DNA from 3 places in the Terribacillus sp. FSL K6-0262 genome. Region 2 is predicted to be linked to each of the others. Evidence: a T-box and tRNA genes for the amino acid it is inferred to sense, from the RefSeq annotation. Region 2 holds a T-box; the other regions hold tRNA genes.

Region 1 (7,813 bases), 920 kb from region 2:
TCGGTCAAGGACTTGATTACTTCATTAGTAATAATATAATCTGCCGGGAACCCGTAAAGTGCCGTCAGAGAAACAGCAAATGCCATATCCTTGCTAACTCCTAACATCTTGCCGGCAATGAAGGAGAAGATATACATACCGATAACTCCGATCACAATGGTCCCGATTAATGGATACAGGATTTCAAGCATCATACTTGGAGTAGCTTGATTCAACCCGTCGAAGATGAACAGCATCAGTACCAGGATAGCAATCCCAAAACCATTCGCTTTTTGCAATGCCTGCTTTTCAAGGAAACCGGCACTGGTGGCAATCACTCCAAACAGCAGACAAAGCACGAATGGACTGATTTCCACGACAGGTGCCAAGGCAGTGGATACAAGGTACGCTGCATAAGAAACAAGTGCCAGCTTGAAAAACTTGAAGAAATCAGTGTTATACTTTTCGGGCACTTTCCATCTTGATGGTCCAGCTTCCGCAGTGACAGCTATTTCTTCTTTCGCCTTATCAGGCACATCTGTTTTCAGGTCGCCATTTCGATAAAGCTGCAGCAGACGCTTCCCTTCCTTTTTGAGCACTACCGATGTGATCGGATAGCCAGCAAATCCTTGAATGACATAAATGACGATGGCAAATACGGCCAATGATGAAAGTCCTGCCGCACTGGCTGCATCAGACATGATCAAGGACGACACCACCCCGCCGACCAAAGGCGGAATTGCCACGACCATCGTCTCAAAGCCAAATATCAGCGTTCCGACAGTCATCAATAAAGCCACGATACCTAAAATACCTGATAAAGCAATCACGATTGTTTTCCACTGTGCTTTCAATTCTTTAAGAGACAGCAAGGTTCCCATATTGGTGATCAATAAGTACATCATCATCGTTGCGACAACTGGCGGAACACCAGCCACTGACACGATATCCTTTGGGAAGAACGTCCAATATCCCAAGAGAAATAGAATCGCACAAACGAAGACTGACGGTACCCAAGCCTTCGTACGGACTGCGACCAGATCCCCGATGAATAAAATAAGGGTAAGTATTACCAAAGCTAATAATTGCGACATAAGGATCTCCTAACTTCTATTATAAAGTTGTCGTAAATATAAAAAATAATAAATATTCAAATATGTCCGACATATAAAAATAATAATATATTTGTAGTTTTCAGTCAATTTTATATGAAAAATGACCAATGAAAAACACTAAGCCTGAAAGTTTACTACTTTTCTAGCTGGGAAAACTATCTAAAATGGATTATCAGAAGGAGGATATCATGGAATATATCAATTTAGGAAATTCCGGTCTGCGTGTTCCGAAATATATATTAGGGACCATTCCCTTCAGCGGTACGAATGGTTTTGAAGCAACCGGAAAGGTCAAAGAAGATGAGGCACGCAGAATGGTGGATATGTCATTGGAAGCTGGAATCAACATGTTCGATACGGCGAATCTCTATTCCAAAGGTGATGCTGAACGTGTACTCGGCGCTGCCATCAAGGGCCGGAGAGACGAAGTATTGATCACTTCCAAAACAGGCTTCAAGCTAGGCGATGGACCAAATACCGGAGGAGCTTCCCGCAGCAATATCGAAGCCTCCATCGATCAATCACTGCAACGCCTTGGGACGGATTATCTGGATTTGTTTTTCGTTCATTTATGGGATGGGCGCACCCCGGTTGAAGAAACGATCGATACGATGACCAATCTCGTCAGAAAAGGAAAAATCCGTTATTGGGGAGTCTCCAACTACAGCGGATGGGCACTTGCGAGAACCTTCACCGTGGCACAGCAGCCTGGATACATCCCCCCGATCACACAGCAAATCTACTACACACCTGAAGCTCGTGAAGCCGAATATGAGCTGCTGCCGGCGGGTAAGGAACTCGGCATCGGCAACATGATCTGGAGCCCTCTTGGGGAAGGCCTTCTAAACGGGAAAATCGGACGGAATAAAACAGCACCTGAAAACACCCGTCAAGGCGGCGGATGGCCAGAGCCTTGGGTGCAAGACCAAGAACGGCTCTACCGAGTGATCGATGCGCTGGAGGAAGTAGCAGCCAGCCATGATGCATCTGTGCCGCAAATCGCCTACACCTGGGTCAAGGACCGTCCGAACGTAGGCCCGATCGTCATTGCAGCCCGCAACGAGCAGCAATTGAAAGAGGACATAGCTTCCTTTGATATCAAGCTGACACAGGAAGAACATGACCTAATCGAATCAGCCGCTCGTCCAGCACCAATCTATCCACTCTGGCACCGGACCATGAGCAGCTTTGAAATGGGAAGTCCAGCAGAGATGGCGTATTTGCAGGGGTATAAACAGTCGATGGGCTTGGATGATTAAATGATGGCATTTAAAATACCGAAAACAGATCTTTAGTTCTGTTTTCGGTATTTTTATTTATGTCATAGGATGTGAATCATAGTCATAGCTTGCTTTAAAACCTCTGGCCGCCTTCGATCCTTCTTTACCACAATTCATCTTTAACTGGTCATGCTTTAGGTAACATTAAATCAAAGAGTATCACACTTATGGCATTTAGCTTATCCTATTTGATATATGTTTCGATTTCTCGCCCCTGGGAATTCCCTGCAGCGTGACATGTTATTTTTCCTTCCTTCATAAAGATTTTTATAATACAATTATGATAACGCTTACATACACTAACATGGAGGGGATCTAAGATGATTACTTTTTTTGTTGCAATATTAACATTGGTTGCAGCGTATTTTACGTATGGAAAATACGTCGAAAAAGTATTTGGACCGAATGAAGAACGGCAGACACCTGCATATGCTAATCAAGACGGTGTAGATTATGTCCCGATGAACAAACAGAAAAACGCATTGATTCAATTACTGAACATTGCCGGTACCGGTCCCATATTTGGTCCGATCATGGGCGCCTTGTATGGTCCCGCAGCATTCTTATGGATCGTTCTGGGTTCTATATTCGCTGGAGCGGTACATGATTACTTGACTGGTATGATCTCGATTCGTAATCGAGGTGCTCATATCCCGGAACTTGCCGGAAGATTTTTAGGTCGCGTTTCCCGTCATTTAGTGAACGTTTTTGCTTTACTGTTATTATTGCTGGTTGGTACAGTATTTGTTACGACACCTGCGTCATTATTGCATAATTTAATAGATGGCCGGGTTGCTTTGATAGCCATTGTCATCATTATCTTTGCTTATTATTTTTTGTCTACCATTCTCCCAATCGATAAGATTATCGGCCGCATCTACCCGTACTTTGGAGCACTATTGATCATTGGAACAATTGCAGTAGGTGCCGCATTATTATTAAGCAGCTATAAAATTCCTGAATTATCATTAACGAACATGCATCCGGCCGACTCACCTATTTTCCCAATATTATTCTTAACGATTACTTGTGGTGCCTTATCAGGGTTTCATGCAACACAATCACCGCTTATATCAAGAACAACTCAAAACGAAAAACAAGGCCGTTACATTTTTTATGGCATGATGATTGCCGAAGGTGTTATTGCCATGATATGGGCAGCAGCCGCAATGGCTATATTCGACGGACAAAGTCTTCAAGGATTAATAAATGAGGGGACAGCTTCCCTGGTAGTCAGTGAAGTCAGCATGACCTTACTTGGAGCTGTCGGCGGTACCATAGCCGTCCTTGGTGCAGTGGTGTTACCGATTACCTCAGGTGATACAGCGTTCCGGGCCGCACGTAATATAATTGCAGATTATATTAGTTTGAGCCAGACCAAAACAGCCAAACGGTTAGCAATCGCGATACCGATGTTTGCAGTTTCCTACTGGTTAACGACCATTGATTTTAATCTTTTATGGCGCTACTTCTCGTTTGCCAATCAAGGAACTGCGGCACTTGCGCTTTGGATAGGCACTATGTATCTTTTTGTTAAAAAGAAAAATTATATCATTGCACTAGTTCCAGCGGTATTCATTACCGATATGGTCTTAACTTATATATTATATGATGGAAACCTTGGGTTTGGCTTATCCTATCAGGCAGCGCATACAGGTGGAATAATCCTGACATTGGTCATCACTGCTCTGTTCTTCTGGAAAGCAAGAATGAATTCCAGAGGGAATTTGGCTGTCGATATGGAAGTACCTGCTCTTCATAAAAGTGAACAAATAAACTAATTCAGTGGAGTTAGGTAAGCGTAACTGCCTTAGCCTAACTCCTAGTAAAGATACATTGGAACATGTATATGCGAACTTTTTTTCCCTCAAAAATATAATAAAGAAAGACCCTGACTTTACGTCAGGGTCTTTCTGTTTACCGTTTGGCAATACGGTAAGTTTGTGATACCGGTGGTCGGGGTCGAACCGACACTCCCGAAGGAACACGATTTTGAGTCGTGCGCGTCTGCCAATTCCGCCACACCGGCACGTTCATGATTTTCTTATGGAGGCGGCAACCGGATTTGAACCGGTGATCAAGGTGTTGCAGACCTTTGCCTTACCACTTGGCTATGCCGCCAATTTGGAGCGGAAGACGGGATTCGAACCCGCGACCCCCACCTTGGCAAGGTGGTGTTCTACCACTGAACTACTTCCGCATGCAAGTCAGGCTGGAAGGATTCCGATGGAATCCTTGCCTGTTTACTTGGCTATAGCCTAAAGCTATATGGAGGGCGATCGATGGGAATCGAACCCACGAATGCCGGAGCCACAATCCGGTGCGTTAACCCCTTCGCCACGACCGCCATGATCAATATGTTATGGCAGGGGTAGTAGGAGTTGAACCCACACCGACGGTTTTGGAGACCGCTGTTCTACCATTAAACTATACCCCTATGGTGGAGGGAGTAGGACTCGAACCTACGAACCCGATGGGAGCGGATTTACAGTCCGCCGCGTTTGGCCAACTTCGCTATCCCTCCGATGAGAGTGGCTCGGGACGGAATCGAACCGCCGACACACGGATTTTCAGTCCGTTGCTCTACCGACTGAGCTACCGAGCCATTATGTATTCATTTTATAAGTGGCGGTCCGGACGGGACTCGAACCCGCGACCTCCTGCGTGACAGGCAGGCATTCTAACCAGCTGAACTACCGGACCACTTTATCATGTCTTTGGTTGCACACTTCGTGTACCACGATTAAAACATTATCGTCGCACCCTTCAGGTACTCCCATTTTTCACTAGCCAAGAAGAAATATCGACGTAGTAAGTGAATTATTATGGTTGCGGGGGCAGGATTTGAACCTGCGACCTTCGGGTTATGAGCCCGACGAGCTACCCCTGCTCCACCCCGCGATGATGATAGGTATTCTCTATGAAACTGATAAAGATGGTGGAGGATGACGGGCTCGAACCGCCGACCCTCTGCTTGTAAGGCAGATGCTCTCCCAGCTGAGCTAATCCTCCGGATTGGTCTTGAAAATATATGGTGACCCGTACGGGATTCGAACCCGTGTTACCGCCGTGAAAGGGCGGTGTCTTAACCGCTTGACCAACGGGCCATCTATGTATGTTGTGATGGCGGAGAGCGAGGGATTCGAACCCTCGAGACCGCTGTAGCAGCCTACACGATTTCCAATCGTGCTCCTTCGACCTCTCGGACAGCTCTCCGTGGCTCCACAGGCAGGATTCGAACCTGCGACCGATCGGTTAACAGCCGATAGCTCTACCACTGAGCTACTGTGGAATGATCATCTTGCCTGGCAGCGTCCTACTCTCGCAGGGCGAACCCAACTACCATCGGCGCTGAAGAGCTTAACTGCTGTGTTCGGCATGGGAACAGGTGTGACCTCTTCGCTATTACCACCAGACCTCTTATGTATCGTCCTTTTCTTAAGGACAAGTTAGATTATATATGCTACAGAGATAAAAAGCAATACATTATTTAAAATTAACTAGGTTTTTTTCCGTATTACATTCTTTTTATTACATGTAATGGCTTACTTGCTGCAAACTTAAGGTTCTAATAAAACGCAACCCTTGTTATTCTACACGAATGGGACACGGTTTGGCAACCAGCGGCAGAAGTCCTGTCCCGAACCAACGTAGTTTATCGTCATGATTCCGCATCCCAGTATGGATACAGCAGTGCTTTCCTTCCCCTGACTTAAAAAGCTGCCGGATCCCCTGATCCAGCAGCCGATTCCCAATGCCGTCCCACTCTTATGCAGTTTATTAAAAGACCATCCGTATCACTTGTTTCACATAGAAAAATCGTACAGTCAGGAAATAAAGTAATTGGATTACCGCAAAGCTTCCAAGGACAAAGGCTGATTCCACTGTTAAATTGTAGTCAAATAAATGCGACAAAGCTGTTAGGGCCACCGCCCCGTGAAAGAGCGCCACTACAATCGGCGAGAAAAATAAAATAGCAATTTGCCGATTCACTACTTTTTTCAACTCTGATTGTGTCAAACCAATTTTGGCAATCGATCGGAACTTGCGCTTTTCCTCATCAATATCCGTGAATAATCGGAAGTAAAGAAAGCTGCCAGCCGAAACAAAGAACACAATACCAATAAACAGGCCAATAAAAAGAATCAGTCCATAGGCTTTATTGGTTTCATAAAGTGAATAATCAATAGAAAACACCTTATGCTTTATCTGTTCCTCTAACCTTTTTCCCGTTTCAATTACTTGTTCCTCGCTCCCATCATGTACATTCCACGCGGCAGTCATATCTGTCCTCACCGGTGTTCCAAGCTGCTTATATGTGCCGTCATTCACCACATAATACCCCATTAATCCTAAACCTACAGCTGATTCCACTACATGACTTGGTTGAATTTCTTTTCCGTTGTCCAGCTTTATGTTCGATTGCTTCAAGGCTTCACTTGCTTTCTGTCCTTCAGTGATTACGGCATCGCTTTGTTCCATAACAATTGCCTCATTTTCCTCTGGATGCAGTTCTTTCTCATCGATTAATGCAGCAAATCGATTGTAATCAGAAGCTTTCACTATCAATACAGGAGACTCCTCCACAGATGTATCATAAAAAGCCAAGTCCGCAGCTTCCATTTCTGCGTCGATTTTCTCTTCATCCAATATAGCATTGATCTGCTGAAGGTCTTGTTCGATAATTTCTTCACTATCGTCCAAAAAAGGAGCATATCTATAAGTATATGGATTGATTTCCTTCATCCCTTTCGTAAGGTAAGATTGGAATCCATATAATGTCCCAATGGCACTAAATGCAACAGTTGATATTATCGCTACCAAGAAAAAGGTTCTAGCGTTATCTTTCATCCGAAACGATAAATCACCGAAAAGCAGCATGTTGGTCTTCCGCCAGAAGATCGATTTATTTCCTCTCAGCAGACGGATGCAATACACACTTAACTGCGTAAACAAGATGTATGTTCCCAGTGTCACCACAATGATGACCGGGATCATCATATAGACTACGCCGACACCTTTGACAAGTAGGGCAGTGCCATATCCCGCAAGCAATAAGAGTATCGCAAGGATGGATAGTGTAATGGACGCTTTCGGTTCCCCTTTGGACTGCTTATCTCCTTTAATGAGATCGACGAGCTTATTCGTGCGTAAAATGAACGCAACAAAAATCGATATACAGAAGAAGAGAAAGAGAAAACTGAAAAACGTCACGACAATTGCCCATACAGGGAAATAAAAATCCAATGAAGCATCGATAATTAAAATATTCTCGGCAATCAATAGTATTGTTTTTGCAAACACCAGACCCATCAGGATCCCGCCAGCTGTTGCAATAAATCCTATTAAGATATTCTCTAAAAATACCATAAGCCGTATCTGCTTATCAGAAGCTCCTAAGATAATCAATAAACCAAATTCCTTCTTCCTTGATTGCAA
Region 2 (7,813 bases):
CCGTTCCATCTATGAAGATACTGGCATCTTTGCCCGAATGGCGTATGAAGAAGGAAATATGTCAAAGGTTGACTATGAGACATATCGCTCCCTCTTTGATGCCATGGTAATGACACCATACTTCCCGCATCCCGATCTGCTGATCTACTTGGAAGGATCCTTTGATCATATCATCAGCCGCATCAAGCAGCGCGGTCGGGAAATGGAACAGCAAACGCCTATCAGCTATTGGGAAGAAATGTTCAACCGCTATGAAAAATGGATCAATGATTTCAATGCTTGTCCGGTACTGCGAGTCAATATAGCAGACTATGATCTTTTTAATCCGAATACATCCATCGAACCTATCTTAGAAAAGGTCGGCCATTTCATTCAGCATTCCCGTAAATGGACATCGCGCCAGCCTTCCAAATAAAAAATCCGCCATTGACTAGACTGCCTAATCAATGGCGGATTTTTCATTTCGTGAATGCCTGCCCCATTTCCTTGGAACGGGCTGCTGCAGCTTGTACACAAGCTTGAATTGCGGCTTTGACGTCTTTTTCCTCCAATACACCGATGCCTGCTGCTGTCGTACCGCCAGCACTGGTGATATTCGCACGCAGCTGAGCTGGCGTGAGATCAGATTGCTCAAGCATCTTTGCTGCTCCTTTAAACGTCTGGATCAACAACTGTTTACCAATCGCTTCATCCAACCCGACTTGAGTACCCGCTTCCTCCAACGCTTCCATCATGTAATACAGATAAGCTGGACCGCTGCCGGAGATGGCGGTGACAGCATCCATGTCATCTTCCTCTACCTGGACCGCTGTCCCGACGGTTTCAAACAGGCTGCTCACTAGCTGCATCTCATGACTGCCGGCGTGAACTCCTGCAGCTACAGCTGTTGCCGCCTCCAGAATGGTAGCAGATGTATTTGGCATGACCCGGACTACCGGCTGACCCTCTGGCAGATATCTTTCCAGAAACGAGGTATGAATCCCTGCAAGAACCGATACTATAATTTGTCCTGGCTTCAGATTCGCTTCTTTCAAATATATCATTGCTGCTTCTGCATCTTTCGGCTTCATCGATAAGATAATGACATCTGCATCTTCCAGGAGCTCCGTACGATTCCTTGTAACCGATACTCCATAAGCAGTATGCAATTCCTGCAATCTTGCTTCATTAGCATGATTCGTCAGCCAGATGCCTTCTGCCGGAAGGTGATCCGCTGCGATCAATCCCTTAACAAGCGCTTCTGCCATGGCACCAGCGCCTATAAATGCTATTTTCTTCATAAGTGCCTCCGTTCCACGTGAAACAAGTTTGGTGTATTATCTGACGTTTCCATATCGGAAGTCAATAAAAATATAAAAAAAATCGTTACGAGAAACGTAACGATTTCATATCTCCAATTTTATGCGTTAATAAAAAATGGCGGAGGAAGAGGGATTCGAACCCCCGCGAGCCGTTAAGCCCCTGTCGGTTTTCAAGACCGATCCCTTCAGCCAAACTTGGGTATTCCTCCGTAAGACAAAGAATAATATAACATATCGAAAAGCTAGATGTCAATAAAATATAAAAAATGGCGGAGGAGGGGGGATTCGAACCCCCGCGAGCCTTAAACAGGCCCCTGTCGGTTTTCGAGACCGATCCCTTCAGCCGGACTTGGGTACCCCTCCATGCTTTTGTCTCCAAAAGCTATCTCACCATATTTTCATCATTCCTGTCAAGGTCTGTGCTTAGCGAATTTCTGTTTTCCCACCCATATAAGGAATCAACACTTCCGGAATTTTCACCGATCCGTCTGCTTGCTGATAGTTTTCCAAGATGGCAGCGACCGTCCGTCCCAGTGCCAAGCCTGATCCATTCAATGTATGGACAAACTCCGGCTTGCTCTTGTCATCGCGTTTGAATCGAATGCCGGCACGACGCGCTTGGAAGTCCTCAAAATTGGATACGGAAGAAATTTCGCGATACGTACCGCTGCTAGGCAGCCAAACTTCCAGATCGTATTTCTTCGCTGCAGTGAATCCAAGATCACCTGTGCACATGCTCATGACACGGTATGGAAGCCCTAGCAGCTGCAATACTTTCTCGGCATGTCCTGTGATTTCCTCCAGCACCTGATAAGAATCCTCCGGTTTGACGAACTGCACAAGCTCTACTTTATTGAACTGATGCTGACGGATCAAACCACGAGTATCCCTGCCGGCGGAACCCGCTTCGGAACGGAAGGAAGCACTGAATGCAGCAAATTTCTGCGGCAGCTGATCGCCTTTCAGGATCTCTTCACGATAGTAATTAGTCACTGGAACTTCCGCAGTCGGCACAAGGAAGTAATCCCAGCCGTCCAGCTTGAATGCATCTTCTTCGAATTTTGGAAGCTGACCGGTGCCAGTCATGCTCGTTCTGTTCACCATATATGGCGGGAGCATTTCCTGATAACCATGCTCATCCGCATGAAGATCCATCATGAAATTGATCAAAGCACGCTCCAGGCGGGCTCCTAAGCCTTTGTAGAATACAAAGCGGCTTCCTGTCACCTTTGCAGCTCGTTCAAAGTCAAGGATACCCAAATCAGCTGCAAGATCCCAATGTGCTTTTTCTTCGAAGTCCTTCTGCTGCACCTCACCCCATTTGCGCGCTTCCACATTATCATCCTCGGATTCGCCCACAGGGACGCTCTCATGCGGAATATTGGGGATGGAGAGCAATAGCATATCCAACTCACTTTCGACGGCTCTCAGCTCTTCATCGTATGCTTTGATTTGATCGCCTACTTCACGCATCTCCTTGATCTGTGCATCCGCATCCTGCTTCTCCTTTTTTAGGACCGCAATCTGTTTGGATACCTCATTGCGTTTCGCTTTCAATTCTTCCGTCTCATTGATAAGCTTACGGCGGCGTTCATCCAAATCCCCGAATTTATCAAGGTCCGTCAAATCTTCCCCGCGATTCGTAAGTTTCTGTTTTACTTCGTCAAAGTTTGAACGTAGATATTTCATATCCAGCATAATGCTTCCTCCTTTTTTCTCGAACAAAAAAACATCCCATCCCCATAGAAAAGGGACGAGATGTTCCACCCGCGATACCACCCTGGTTGAAGACAAAGATATCTTCCAGCTCGGCAAGGTAACGGTTTGTACCGGGTATGTCTCCATACCATTCCAGGATGGATTCACTTACAGTCCTGCATCGATTCCCACCAGCCATCGACTCTCTAAAAGCATGCTGTAAGCTACTATTTCCTATCATCACGTTGTCGTTATTCTTCCTACAGAATAGCTAATTCCAGGTAATTATGCAAGTATGATATGCAATTCCAGCTTTAGGATTTACATACCAGCATGGAATTATACAAAAAAAGCGGAAAAGGCTATGATCTTTTCCGCTTTCGATGTTGTCCAGCTATAGAACCAGAAACTGCGGTATAGGCGATAAATCCCTGCATGAGGAAAGGCACCCCATTCCGTGATCTCACCTATCCCTCCGTTCCTAACGTTCTTTTTCGCTTTTCGTATTAGAACCAGCCTTTGACTGTATCGGCTACGCTGTTGAAGATACTGGCGAAGAAGTCACCGATTGCCCCCAGGGAGAGCATGAACCAGTTGGACTTCTCTACATCCTCGGATGCTACGACATCGACAGTATATGAGCCGCCGTTGATATTGCCTTGGTCGTCTCCGTCATAGACAAGTGTCGCAGTTCCGACTTTATCGCCTTTTTTCACTGGAGCGACCAATTCGCCGTCAGCATTCAGCTTGTCCTTGTCGACTTTGTACTCCAAGTGGTATTTATCTTCTTCCCCATTCTTCACAGAAGTGGTGACCGAATCTTTTAGCGAGATGGCTGCACTGTCTTCTTTCCCTTTTGCCACCGGGACGGAAGCATGGTCCTTGATTTCCGTTCCAGCTTTGTAAAGTTCAGTCTGTTTGAACTGGTTGAAGCCGTAATCCAGCAGCTTTGCTGTTTCCTGGAAGCGTGCTTCTTCACTATCCGACTTCATTATCACGGTGATATAGCGCTGCCCGTCGCGCTCAGCTGTACCTGTGAAGCAGTAGCCAGCCACGTCTGTATGGCCCGTTTTCAAGCCATCCATCCCTTCATATCCATAAGCTTTCAGATAGCCAGGCATGTCCGGGAGCATCCAGTTCCAGTTCGTGATTTTCTTGCCGTCAAAATCCGTTTGTGTAACACTGGATACCTCGAGTGCTTCCGGATGATCCTTGATCAAGTTGTAAGCAAGGATACCGGTGGATTTTGCAGTCATCAGGTTTTCGTCATTGACGTTTGTTCCCTTTGGACGGTTATCCCCCAAGTCCGAATTGGAAAGTCCAGAAGCATTGACGAATTTATAATCCTTCATGCCTATTTCTTCCGCTTTTTCATTCATCATTTTGACGAATTCGGTCTCACTGCCACCTACAAGCTCTGCAAGTACGATAGTTGCGGCATTATCAGAATTGATGGCCATCGCATTATATAGATCGCGAACAGTGTAGTCCTTGTTCTGTGTGAGTCCTGTACCGGAGAAATCCGTATTCGAGGAAATGCTGTAAGCATAATCACTTACTTGCGTTGTCGTATCCCAGGAGATAGTTCCTGCTGCGATTGCATCCAAGATAAGATATTCCGACATCATCTTCGTCATGCTTGCTGGAGGTAAAGTGAGATCTGGCTTCTTCGCGTATAATATCTCGCCAGAGTTGGCGTCTATTAAAATTGCGGATTCCGCTTTGATATCCAAGCCTTCCGCAGCTTGTGTGTCTAGTGGCTTTGCTAGAAAAGTGTTAAACGTAATCAGCATCGCGAGCAAACCGATCATCGATGCTTTCAAAAGATGTTTCAAGTGTTCCTACCTCCACAAAAAATAGAATCGTTACTGTGCATCCCCGCTATTTTACCATAGACGATAGGCAATGGGGAACGTTCTTTGTACCGATTCTATATTTTGTTCACAGGTCTGGAATACACCAGTCAATCGGCTCCAATCCATTGGCTTCCAATATTTCATTCGTCTTGGAAAATGGCTTGCTGCCAAAGAATCCGCGCCTTGCAGATAATGGACTTGGATGGGCCGAGGTCAGCGTATGATGCTTTTCCGTATCTATCAGCTTCTGCTTTTCCTGTGCGTGTCTTCCCCAAAGGATGAATACGACCGGATCCTGTTTCTCATTCAATGATTCAATCACACGATCCGTGAAATGCTCCCAGCCTTTGCCCCGGTGAGAGCCCGCTTGATGAGCTTCCACCGTCAAGGCGGTGTTCAATAGCAGCACCCCTTGTTCCGCCCACTTCCTCAAATAGCCATGTGATGGGATCGGACAGCCGATATCATCCGCCAGTTCCTTGTAAATATTGATGAGCGACCGCGGTATCGCCACCTCCGGCTGTACCGAAAAGCTGAGTCCATGTGCCTGATTCGGTCCATGATAAGGATCCTGTCCCAAAATGACTACCTTTGTATCCGCAAATGATGTCATTTTGAGCGCTTCATAGATATGATGCATATCCGGATAGATTGTCCTCTCTTGATATGCTTCCTTCAAAAAGCTTCGCAGTTCCTTGTAATAGCCTTTTTCAAATTCATCCTGCAGAATTTCCTGCCAGTCATTATCGATAAGTTGTTTTGCCATGCCAATCCACCTCCAAGTCATTGTATCAGACCTATACCCGTTATGAATAAAGAAAAAAGCTGTCCTGATACAGGACAGCTCTCACTTCAGCTTGCAACCGGCTGATTCATTTCAGATCGTTTGAACATGTATTGGCATGCAATCAGTGCTGCGAAAATAATCAAGCCAGCCATGCTGAGCCAGACTCCCGGATAAATCAAGGCAAGGGCGGCTGCAATGGCAACAAGGCGCTCCGGCCAATAAAGCCTTCGGAACCAGTAACCGATCATACCTGCCCCGATGACAATCATGCCCAGGAAGGCGGTAAGGAATATCCAGGCCACCTCCACATAATTAGATGTTCCGAACAGCAGCAATTCCGGGGCAAACACAAACATATAAGGAATGATGAAGGCTGCTATTGCCAGCTTGGTCGATATAACTCCCGTAGCAATCGGCCGGCCTCCTGATATACCTGCTGCCGCAAAGGCCGCCAAGGCAACTGGTGGTGTAATGTCAGCCATGATGCCAAAGTAAAATACAAACATATGGGCCGGCAAATCATTCACTCCCAATAGGATGATTGCCGGTGCCGCTATCGTCGACGTGATGATATAGTTGGCTGTCGTCGGTGCCCCCATCCCAAGAATCAAGGATGCAATCATCGTAAAGAACAATGTCCAAAACAGCTGTTCATTCGCAAGACCTACCAGGCTGTTGGCAAGGCTGAGACCAAGACCCGTTTTCGTTACGACTGCCACGATGATACCAGCCGCGGCAGTCGCTGCAATTACGCTTAAGGCAGATCGTGCACCATCCACCAGTGCCTCGATCGTCTCCAGGAAGTTACGGTCGAAGAAGTAGCTGACAATGACAGTGGCAAGTGCGGCAATGATCAACCCATTCTCGATGGACAAGCTGCCGGTTGCGCCGCCATAGATCAAATAAGCAGCCAGCACGACTCCGAATACAATCGGATACAGATGGCGGTAGACTTCCTTTCTGACCAGGGCAATAAGGACACATGTGACGATTCCATATAAAGCGGCTCGCATAATGCTGAGTCCGGAACTCAAGTAGAAAACCATCGCCAGGATAGGCAGCAGCAAATAGAGCTTGCTTAGCACTTCCTTCTTATCCGGAAGCTCTTCCTTCTTCAATCCCCGCAAACCCGTACGCTTTGCTTCAAAGTGGGTCATGATCCAAATGCCGGAAAAGTAAAGGATAGCCGGGATGATTGCCGCTTTGGCAATCGTCCAATAGCTCACACCGATGAACTCGACCATCAAAAAAGCAGCTGCCCCCATCACAGGCGGCATGATTTGTCCCCCGGTGGAAGAAGACGCTTCTACAGCTCCTGCGAAGTTTTTGGAATAGCCTAGCCTTTTCATCATCGGAATGGTAAAAGACCCTGATGTCACTACATTTGCTACCGAACTGCCGCTTACCGTCCCTTGCAATGCACTTGAGAAAATGGCAACCTTTGCCGGTCCGCCGATCCTCCTTCCGGCAACGAGCAGAGCAAGATCATTGAAATACTGCCCGACACCTGTCTTCACCAAGAATGCCCCGAATAAAAGAAAGAGAAAAATGTAGGTTGATGATACACCGATCGGCGTTCCAAGCATGCCTTCTGTCGTGAAGAAAAGCGAATTTACGAGTGTATCGACATCCACTCCGGGATGGACGATGAAATCAGGCAGCTGCCTGCCCCAATAGGCGTATGCCATAAAAAGGATGGCGATGATGACGATTGGGAGCCCGACAGTACGTCTGGTGGCTTCCAGGACGAGCAGTACCGCTATTGCACCTGTAGCGAAATCCAATGTCGTCATCTGTCCGCCTTGGGCAATGATGCTGTCATACATGACCGGCCAATAAGCACCGACATAAAACCCTAAGGCTGCCAATATATAATCGTACCAGGCAATTCGTTTAACCTTGCTCTTGCGTTTTGCCGGGAACAATAAATAAATCAGGACAAGCCCGAATCCCAAGTGGACGGATCGATGAATCTGTGTTGGTACATTTCCGTATGTAGCTGTATAAAGCTGATATATCGAGAACGCAAGCAACAGGAAAAACACGACTGCCCCCATGATGCCCGCAAGCTTCCTGAAATTGGATTCACTGTCGTATTTCTCGAGCAGCTTCTGCTGTTCTTGATCCGACAATACGTCATTCATCGCTTTATCGTTCATTCAAGCCGTTCC
Region 3 (7,813 bases), 910 kb from region 2:
GCGATGAAGGCCTTCGGGTCGTAAAGCTCTGTTGTCAGGGAAGAACAAGTACAAGAGTAACTGCTTGTACCTTGACGGTACCTGACCAGAAAGCCCCGGCTAACTACGTGCCAGCAGCCGCGGTAATACGTAGGGGGCAAGCGTTGTCCGGAATTATTGGGCGTAAAGGGCGCGTAGGCGGTTTCTTAAGTCTGATGTGAAAGCCCACAGCTTAACTGTGGAGGGTCATTGGAAACTGGGGAACTTGAGTGCAGAAGAGGAGAGTGGAATTCCACGTGTAGCGGTGAAATGCGTAGATATGTGGAGGAACACCAGTGGCGAAGGCGACTCTCTGGTCTGTAACTGACGCTGAGGCGCGAAAGCGTGGGGAGCAAACAGGATTAGATACCCTGGTAGTCCACGCCGTAAACGATGAGTGCTAGGTGTTAGGGGGTTTCCGCCCCTTAGTGCTGAAGTTAACGCATTAAGCACTCCGCCTGGGGAGTACGGCCGCAAGGCTGAAACTCAAAAGAATTGACGGGGGCCCGCACAAGCGGTGGAGCATGTGGTTTAATTCGAAGCAACGCGAAGAACCTTACCAGGTCTTGACATCCGCTGACAACCTTGGAGACAAGGCGTTCCCTTCGGGGACAGCGTGACAGGTGGTGCATGGTTGTCGTCAGCTCGTGTCGTGAGATGTTGGGTTAAGTCCCGCAACGAGCGCAACCCTTGATTCTAGTTGCCAGCATTCAGTTGGGCACTCTAGAGTGACTGCCGGTGACAAACCGGAGGAAGGTGGGGATGACGTCAAATCATCATGCCCCTTATGACCTGGGCTACACACGTGCTACAATGGATGGTACAAAGGGCAGCGAAGCCGCGAGGCTAAGCAAATCCCATAAAACCATTCTCAGTTCGGATTGCAGGCTGCAACTCGCCTGCATGAAGCCGGAATCGCTAGTAATCGCGGATCAGCATGCCGCGGTGAATACGTTCCCGGGCCTTGTACACACCGCCCGTCACACCACGAGAGTTGGTAACACCCGAAGTCGGTGAGGTAACCTTTTGGAGCCAGCCGCCGAAGGTGGGATCAATGATTGGGGTGAAGTCGTAACAAGGTAGCCGTATCGGAAGGTGCGGCTGGATCACCTCCTTTCTAAGGATAATTGGAAAAGGTGAAGCGACTGTTCAAAAGCGTACGGATAGATCAGATCGGTTACAGACTCCGGGTTTTGGAGTCAGGAAACGAGATGAACTATACGCTAGCTTTTAGGAGCTGAACCTGGACATTGGAACTACTACTTCGTAGTAGACACGTAATTGGGTTGTTTGTTCAGTTTTGAGAGATCAATCTCTCTTGTGAACCTTGAAAACTAGATAAGAAACAACATGCCAGAACATCAAACTTTAAAGCAAGACAATATATATTGTCGCGATTTAATGCATCATGCGTTATTAGTTAAGTGAAGAAGGGCGCACGGTGGATGCCTTGGCACTAGGAGCCGATGAAGGACGGGACTAACACCGATATGCTTCGGGGAGCTGTAAGTAAGCTTTGATCCGGAGATTTCCGAATGGGGGAACCCGCTATCCGTTATTGGATAGTACGCATTACTGAATACATAGGTGATGCGAGGCAGACCCGGGGAACTGAAACATCTCATTACCCGGAGGAAGAGAAAGCAAATGCGATTTCCCAAGTAGCGGCGAGCGAAACGGAATCAGCCCAAACCAGAAGGCTTGCCTTCTGGGGTTGTAGGACACTCCTTTGGAGTTACAAAGAAACCATGTAGACGAAGCGGCTTGGAATGGCCCGCCATAGAAGGTAAGAGCCCTGTACTTGAAATGTGGTTTCCTCCGGAGTGTATCCTGAGTACGGCGGAACACGTGAAATTCCGTCGGAATCCGGGAGGACCATCTCCCAAGGCTAAATACTCCCTAGTGACCGATAGTGAACCAGTACCGTGAGGGAAAGGTGAAAAGCACCCCGGAAGGGGAGTGAAATAGAACCTGAAACCGTGTGCCTACAAGTAGTCGAAGCCCGTTAATGGGTGACGGCGTACCTTTTGTAGAATGGACCGGCGAGTTACGATCCCCTGCAAGGTTAAGTTGAAAAGACGGAGCCGCAGCGAAAGCGAGTCTGAATAGGGCGACATAGTAGGTGGTCGTAGACCCGAAACCGTGTGATCTACCCATGTCCAGGGTGAAGGTCAGGTAACACTGACTGGAGGCCCGAACCCACGCACGTTGAAAAGTGCGGGGATGAGGTGTGGGTAGGGGTGAAATGCCAATCGAACACGGAGATAGCTGGTTCTCTCCGAAATAGCTTTAGGGCTAGCCTCAAAGGATGATGGTTGGAGGTAGAGCACTGATTGGACTAGGGGCCCTCATCGGGTTACCGAATTCAGTCAAACTCCGAATGCCAATCAATCTACTTTGGGAGTCAGACCATGGGTGATAAGGTTCATGGTCGAAAGGGAAACAGCCCAGACCGCCAGCTAAGGTCCCAAAGTGTGTGTTAAGTGGAAAAGGATGTGGCGTTGCTTAGACAACCAGGATGTTGGCTTAGAAGCAGCCATCATTGAAAGAGTGCGTAATAGCTCACTGGTCGAGTGACGCTGCGCCGAAAATATACCGGGGCTAAACACACCACCGAAGCTGCGGATTGACATCTACGATGTCAGTGGTAGGAGAGCGTTCTAAGGGCTGTGAAGGTCGATCGTGAGGACGGCTGGAGCGCTTAGAAGTGAGAATGCCGGTATGAGTAGCGAAAAAAGAGTGAGAATCTCTTTCATCGAAAGCCCAAGGTTTCCTGAGGAAGGCTCGTCCGCTCAGGGTTAGTCGGGGCCTAAGCCGAGGCCGAAAGGCGTAGGCGATGGATAACAGGTTGATATTCCTGTACCACCTAAATCCGCTTGAACGATGGGGGGACGCAGGAGGATAGGGAAAGCGCGCTGCTGGTCATGCGCGTCCAAGCCGTGAGGAAGTTGAGCAGGCAAATCCACTCAACATGATTCCAGGCGGTTATGGGGAGGGAAATTTAGTACCGAAGTTCCTGATTTCACACTGCCAAGAAAAGCCTCTAGTGAGGAAATAGGTGCCCGTACCGCAAACCGACACAGGTAGGCACGGTGAGTAACCGAAGATGATCGGGAGAACTCTCGTTAAGGAACTCGGCAAAATGACCCCGTAACTTCGGGAGAAGGGGTGCTTCTTTTTAGGAGAAGCCGCAGTGAAAAGGCCCAAGCGACTGTTTAGCAAAAACACAGGTCTCTGCAAAGCCGTAAGGCGAAGTATAGGGGCTGACACCTGCCCGGTGCTGGAAGGTTAAGGGGAATGGTTAGGGACTTCGTCCCGAAGCTGTGAACCGAAGCCCCAGTAAACGGCGGCCGTAACTATAACGGTCCTAAGGTAGCGAAATTCCTTGTCGGGTAAGTTCCGACCCGCACGAAAGGTGCAACGACTTGGGCACTGTCTCAACGAGAGACCCGGTGAAATTATACTATGCGTGAAGATGCGCATTACCCGCGACAGGACGGAAAGACCCCGTGGAGCTTTACTGTAGCCTGATATGGAATGTTGGTACAGCTTGTACAGGATAGGTGGGAGCCTTGGAAACCGGAGCGCCAGCTTCGGCGGAGGCATCCGTGGGATACCACCCTGGCTGTATTGACATTCTAACCCAGAACCGTCATCCGGTTCGGAGACAGTGTCAGGTGGGCAGTTTGACTGGGGCGGTCGCCTCCCAAAGAGTAACGGAGGCGCCCAAAGGTTCCCTCAGAATGGTTGGAAATCATTCGTAGCGTGCAAAGGCAGAAGGGAGCTTGACTGCGAGACCTACAAGTCGAGCAGGGACGAAAGTCGGGCTTAGTGATCCGGCGGTGCCGTATGGAAGGGCCGTCGCTCAACGGATAAAAGCTACCCCGGGGATAACAGGCTTATCTCCCCCAAGAGTCCACATCGACGGGGAGGTTTGGCACCTCGATGTCGGCTCATCGCATCCTGGGGCTGTAGTCGGTCCCAAGGGTTGGGCTGTTCGCCCATTAAAGCGGTACGCGAGCTGGGTTCAGAACGTCGTGAGACAGTTCGGTCCCTATCCGTCGTGGGCGTTGGAAGTTTGAGAGGAGCTGTCCTTAGTACGAGAGGACCGGGATGGACGCACCGCTGGTGCACCAGTTGTTCCGCCAGGAGCACAGCTGGGTAGCTACGTGCGGAAGGGATAAGTGCTGAAAGCATCTAAGCATGAAGCCCCCCTCAAGATGAGACTTCCCATCATTTTAAATGAGTAAGATCCCTCAGAGACGATGAGGTAGATAGGTTCGAGGTGGAAGCGTGGTGACACGTGCAGCTGACGAATACTAATCGATCGAGGACTTAACTAAAAAACGAAAAGCGGAGGAAACCGTTTAGAAACGGAGGAATAAGCGAGAGGCCGTAAAGGGTGGTTTTACCCTTGAAGGGCTATCACTTAGGCCGCAGTTTCTGGTTTCCGGAGCTGGATCTAGCCGCAGCGCCAGATCCCTTAGTAAGTCAACGCCAAAGACCAAGCACTCCGGTGCTCGGCACGCATGAGATGTACAGCATGAATGTTTCTTATCTAGTTTTGAGGGTTCATTCCATATGAATTCTTGCATTGTCTGGTGGTAATAGCGAAGAGGTCACACCTGTTCCCATGCCGAACACAGCAGTTAAGATCTTCAGCGCCGATGGTAGTTGGGTTCGCCCTGCGAGAGTAGGACGCTGCCAGGCAAGATGATCATTCCACAGTAGCTCAGTGGTAGAGCTATCGGCTGTTAACCGATCGGTCGCAGGTTCGAATCCTGCCTGTGGAGCCACGGAGAGCTGTCCGAGAGGTCGAAGGAGCACGATTGGAAATCGTGTAGGCTGCTACAGCGGTCTCGAGGGTTCGAATCCCTCGCTCTCCGCCATCACAACATACATAGATGGCCCGTTGGTCAAGCGGTTAAGACACCGCCCTTTCACGGCGGTAACACGGGTTCGAATCCCGTACGGGTCACCATATATTTTCAAGACCAATCCGGAGGATTAGCTCAGCTGGGAGAGCATCTGCCTTACAAGCAGAGGGTCGGCGGTTCGAGCCCGTCATCCTCCACCATCTTTATCAGTTTCATAGAGAATACCTATCATCATCGCGGGGTGGAGCAGGGGTAGCTCGTCGGGCTCATAACCCGAAGGTCGCAGGTTCAAATCCTGCCCCCGCAACCATAATAATTCACTTACTACGTCGATATTTCTTCTTGGCTAGTGAAAAATGGGAGTACCTGAAGGGTGCGACGATAATGTTTTAATCGTGGTACACGAAGTGTGCAACCAAAGACATGATAAAGTGGTCCGGTAGTTCAGCTGGTTAGAATGCCTGCCTGTCACGCAGGAGGTCGCGGGTTCGAGTCCCGTCCGGACCGCCACTTATAAAATGAATACATAATGGCTCGGTAGCTCAGTCGGTAGAGCAACGGACTGAAAATCCGTGTGTCGGCGGTTCGATTCCGTCCCGAGCCACTCTCATCGGAGGGATAGCGAAGTTGGCCAAACGCGGCGGACTGTAAATCCGCTCCCATCGGGTTCGTAGGTTCGAGTCCTACTCCCTCCACCATAGGGGTATAGTTTAATGGTAGAACAGCGGTCTCCAAAACCGTCGGTGTGGGTTCAACTCCTACTACCCCTGCCATAACATATTGATCATGGCGGTCGTGGCGAAGGGGTTAACGCACCGGATTGTGGCTCCGGCATTCGTGGGTTCGATTCCCATCGATCGCCCTCCATATAGCTTTAGGCTATAGCCAAGTAAACAGGCAAGGATTCCATCGGAATCCTTCCAGCCTGACTTGCATGCGGAAGTAGTTCAGTGGTAGAACACCACCTTGCCAAGGTGGGGGTCGCGGGTTCGAATCCCGTCTTCCGCTCCAAATTGGCGGCATAGCCAAGTGGTAAGGCAAAGGTCTGCAACACCTTGATCACCGGTTCAAATCCGGTTGCCGCCTCCATAAGAAAATCATGAACGCGCCGGTGTGGCGGAATTGGCAGACGCGCACGACTCAAAATCGTGTTCCTTCGGGAGTGTCGGTTCGACCCCGACCACCGGTATCACAAACATGCCGTATTGCCAAACGGTAAACAGAAAGACCCTGACGTAAAGTTAGGGTCTTTCTTTCATTTATTCATATTTACGATGATTTGGTCGGAGGGGCTAGCTGATGAGTAGAGGAACGGTAATAGGTTCTCCCATATTTCATCGTTTCGGAATAGAAGACATGGATGGGCAAAGCAGTAATAAATGTAGGTAGAGATGCATCCATTTTTGAGTAGGATTTTTTTAAAAGAAGATGCGTTGCTTACCCCTTAGATGACTGATATTCATCCCTGCAGATCCAATCGGAGTGTCCTTGATTTGACTTGAACGGGGAACTGGATTTTTTAGTTTTGTAGGCAGTGTGGCATATTTAGAGGATTTCTTAAAACAAAGAAAAGGCTTATCGGGTATTATAGAAGGGCAGCAGACCAGTTCATGCCAATTAAACGGAACAAAATAAGCGAGCGGAAGCGTTCATTAATAGGATCACTCATCAGGTGCAATGGCAGCCGATGAGTGGTTCTTTTTTGATTTGTCCCGAGTATCTAACGGATAAAATATAGCTGCATATGGAAATATAGGAATTGAAGTGTTTGGGGGAGGAGGGGAAAATATCCACTTTCCAAGCGGTTTAGTTTAATTTCAAGTTATATAAAGCTACAATATATTTGTATGGAATATATCATATCATAGAAGATTCTATATTTGATTTATATCTGACAAGAAAGAATGACTTCTGAAGAAGCAACTAATATAGAACTTGGTAATACATTTCATGAAAAGGGAGTGCTATTCATGCGTGCAGTTGTGATCAATGAATATGGCAGTAAAGAGGTATTGAGAGAGCAAGAGCTGCCGAAGCCGGAAATAAAGGCAAATCAAGTACTTGTGGAGGTTTATGCTACTTCCATTAATCCGATTGACTGGAAGCTTCGGGCAGGTTACTTGAAGCAGATGCTGGATTGGTCATTCCCGATTATCCTCGGCTGGGATGTTGCCGGTAAGATAGTTGAAGTTGGAAGTGATGTGAAGGATTTTCAGGTCGGGGATGAGATTTTTGCGCGCCCGGATACGACAGCTGAAGGTACTTATGCGGAGTTTACGACTGTCGATGAGGAATTGCTTGCGAAAAAGCCTAGCAACCTGACATTTGAAGAAGCTGCCTCCATTCCATTAGCAGGATTAACCGCTTGGCAGTGTTTAGTGGATAATACAAAAGTCAAAGAAGGGGATAAAGTACTTATCCATGCTGGAGCTGGCGGTGTAGGAAGTTTGGCCATTCAAATGGCAAAACATTTGGGTGCTTACGTGGCTACAACTGCGAGTGAAAAAAATGAAGCATATGTAAAAGAGCTGGGTGCAGATGAATTCATTAATTACCGCACACAACAATTTGAAGATGAATTAAGTGATTATGATGCTGTCATTGATACAATGGGCGGTGACATCCTAAATAAGAGCTTCCAAGTATTAAAGCCCGGCGGCAGGCTGGTAACGATTGCCGGACAACCCGATTCAGCGTTAGCAGATAAGCATCACGTAACGGCAAGCTCCTATTGGCTGACGCCAAATGGTAAACAGTTAGATGAAATAGGGGAATTGCTTGAAAAAGGGATAGTTAAGCCTCAAGTGGGCAGTGTATTTGATTTTTCAGCTGAAGATTTACAAGAAGCTCATGAATTAAGTGAAACACATCATGCCAAAGGGAAAATTGTAATCAAAGTCAAATAAACGCTGAACGCC

The links. A T-box is a leader RNA that pairs with one kind of tRNA and senses whether it is charged. The one in region 2 lies ahead of serS (serine--tRNA ligase), so its partner is inferred to be a tRNA-Ser.
Region 1: it has a tRNA-Ser gene. The T-box ahead of serS (serine--tRNA ligase) is inferred to sense a tRNA for this amino acid. The anticodon was not compared.
Region 3: it has a tRNA-Ser gene. The T-box ahead of serS (serine--tRNA ligase) is inferred to sense a tRNA for this amino acid. The anticodon was not compared.

The regions. Positions count from the first base shown of each region.
Region 1 is NZ_CP150277.1:738,582-746,394, forward strand. It holds gene MHI54_RS03720 (hypothetical protein) at 1-1,073, opposite strand, end outside; gene MHI54_RS03725 (aldo/keto reductase) at 1,283-2,353, shown strand; gene MHI54_RS03730 (carbon starvation CstA family protein) at 2,695-4,155, shown strand; tRNA gene MHI54_RS03735 (tRNA-Leu) at 4,322-4,403, opposite strand; tRNA gene MHI54_RS03740 (tRNA-Cys) at 4,422-4,495, opposite strand; tRNA gene MHI54_RS03745 (tRNA-Gly) at 4,500-4,574, opposite strand; tRNA gene MHI54_RS03750 (tRNA-His) at 4,648-4,722, opposite strand; tRNA gene MHI54_RS03755 (tRNA-Trp) at 4,738-4,811, opposite strand; tRNA gene MHI54_RS03760 (tRNA-Tyr) at 4,813-4,898, opposite strand; tRNA gene MHI54_RS03765 (tRNA-Phe) at 4,907-4,979, opposite strand; tRNA gene MHI54_RS03770 (tRNA-Asp) at 5,001-5,077, opposite strand; tRNA gene MHI54_RS03775 (tRNA-Met) at 5,201-5,275, opposite strand; tRNA gene MHI54_RS03780 (tRNA-Val) at 5,311-5,386, opposite strand; tRNA gene MHI54_RS03785 (tRNA-Glu) at 5,407-5,481, opposite strand; tRNA gene MHI54_RS03790 (tRNA-Ser) at 5,499-5,590, opposite strand; tRNA gene MHI54_RS03795 (tRNA-Asn) at 5,592-5,666, opposite strand; rRNA gene rrf (5S ribosomal RNA) at 5,678-5,790, opposite strand; gene MHI54_RS03805 (ABC transporter permease) at 6,155-7,813, opposite strand, start outside.
Region 2 is NZ_CP150277.1:1,659,232-1,667,044, forward strand. It holds gene MHI54_RS08695 (deoxynucleoside kinase) at 1-415, shown strand, start outside; gene proC (pyrroline-5-carboxylate reductase) at 459-1,280, opposite strand; tRNA gene MHI54_RS08705 (tRNA-Ser) at 1,418-1,510, opposite strand; tRNA gene MHI54_RS08710 (tRNA-Ser) at 1,569-1,664, opposite strand; gene serS (serine--tRNA ligase) at 1,725-2,999, opposite strand; T-box leader at 3,048-3,249, opposite strand; gene MHI54_RS08720 (serine hydrolase) at 3,506-4,834, opposite strand; gene MHI54_RS08725 (uracil-DNA glycosylase) at 4,941-5,621, opposite strand; gene MHI54_RS08730 (TRAP transporter permease) at 5,708-7,801, opposite strand; gene MHI54_RS08735 (DUF1850 domain-containing protein) at 7,798-7,813, opposite strand, start outside.
Region 3 is NZ_CP150277.1:749,387-757,199, reverse strand. It holds rRNA gene MHI54_RS03905 (16S ribosomal RNA) at 1-1,135, shown strand, start outside; rRNA gene MHI54_RS03900 (23S ribosomal RNA) at 1,437-4,361, shown strand; rRNA gene rrf (5S ribosomal RNA) at 4,616-4,728, shown strand; tRNA gene MHI54_RS03890 (tRNA-Asn) at 4,740-4,814, shown strand; tRNA gene MHI54_RS03885 (tRNA-Ser) at 4,816-4,907, shown strand; tRNA gene MHI54_RS03880 (tRNA-Glu) at 4,925-4,999, shown strand; tRNA gene MHI54_RS03875 (tRNA-Val) at 5,020-5,095, shown strand; tRNA gene MHI54_RS03870 (tRNA-Met) at 5,131-5,205, shown strand; tRNA gene MHI54_RS03865 (tRNA-Asp) at 5,329-5,405, shown strand; tRNA gene MHI54_RS03860 (tRNA-Phe) at 5,427-5,499, shown strand; tRNA gene MHI54_RS03855 (tRNA-Tyr) at 5,508-5,593, shown strand; tRNA gene MHI54_RS03850 (tRNA-Trp) at 5,595-5,668, shown strand; tRNA gene MHI54_RS03845 (tRNA-His) at 5,684-5,758, shown strand; tRNA gene MHI54_RS03840 (tRNA-Gly) at 5,832-5,906, shown strand; tRNA gene MHI54_RS03835 (tRNA-Cys) at 5,911-5,984, shown strand; tRNA gene MHI54_RS03830 (tRNA-Leu) at 6,003-6,084, shown strand; gene MHI54_RS03825 (NADP-dependent oxidoreductase) at 6,866-7,801, shown strand.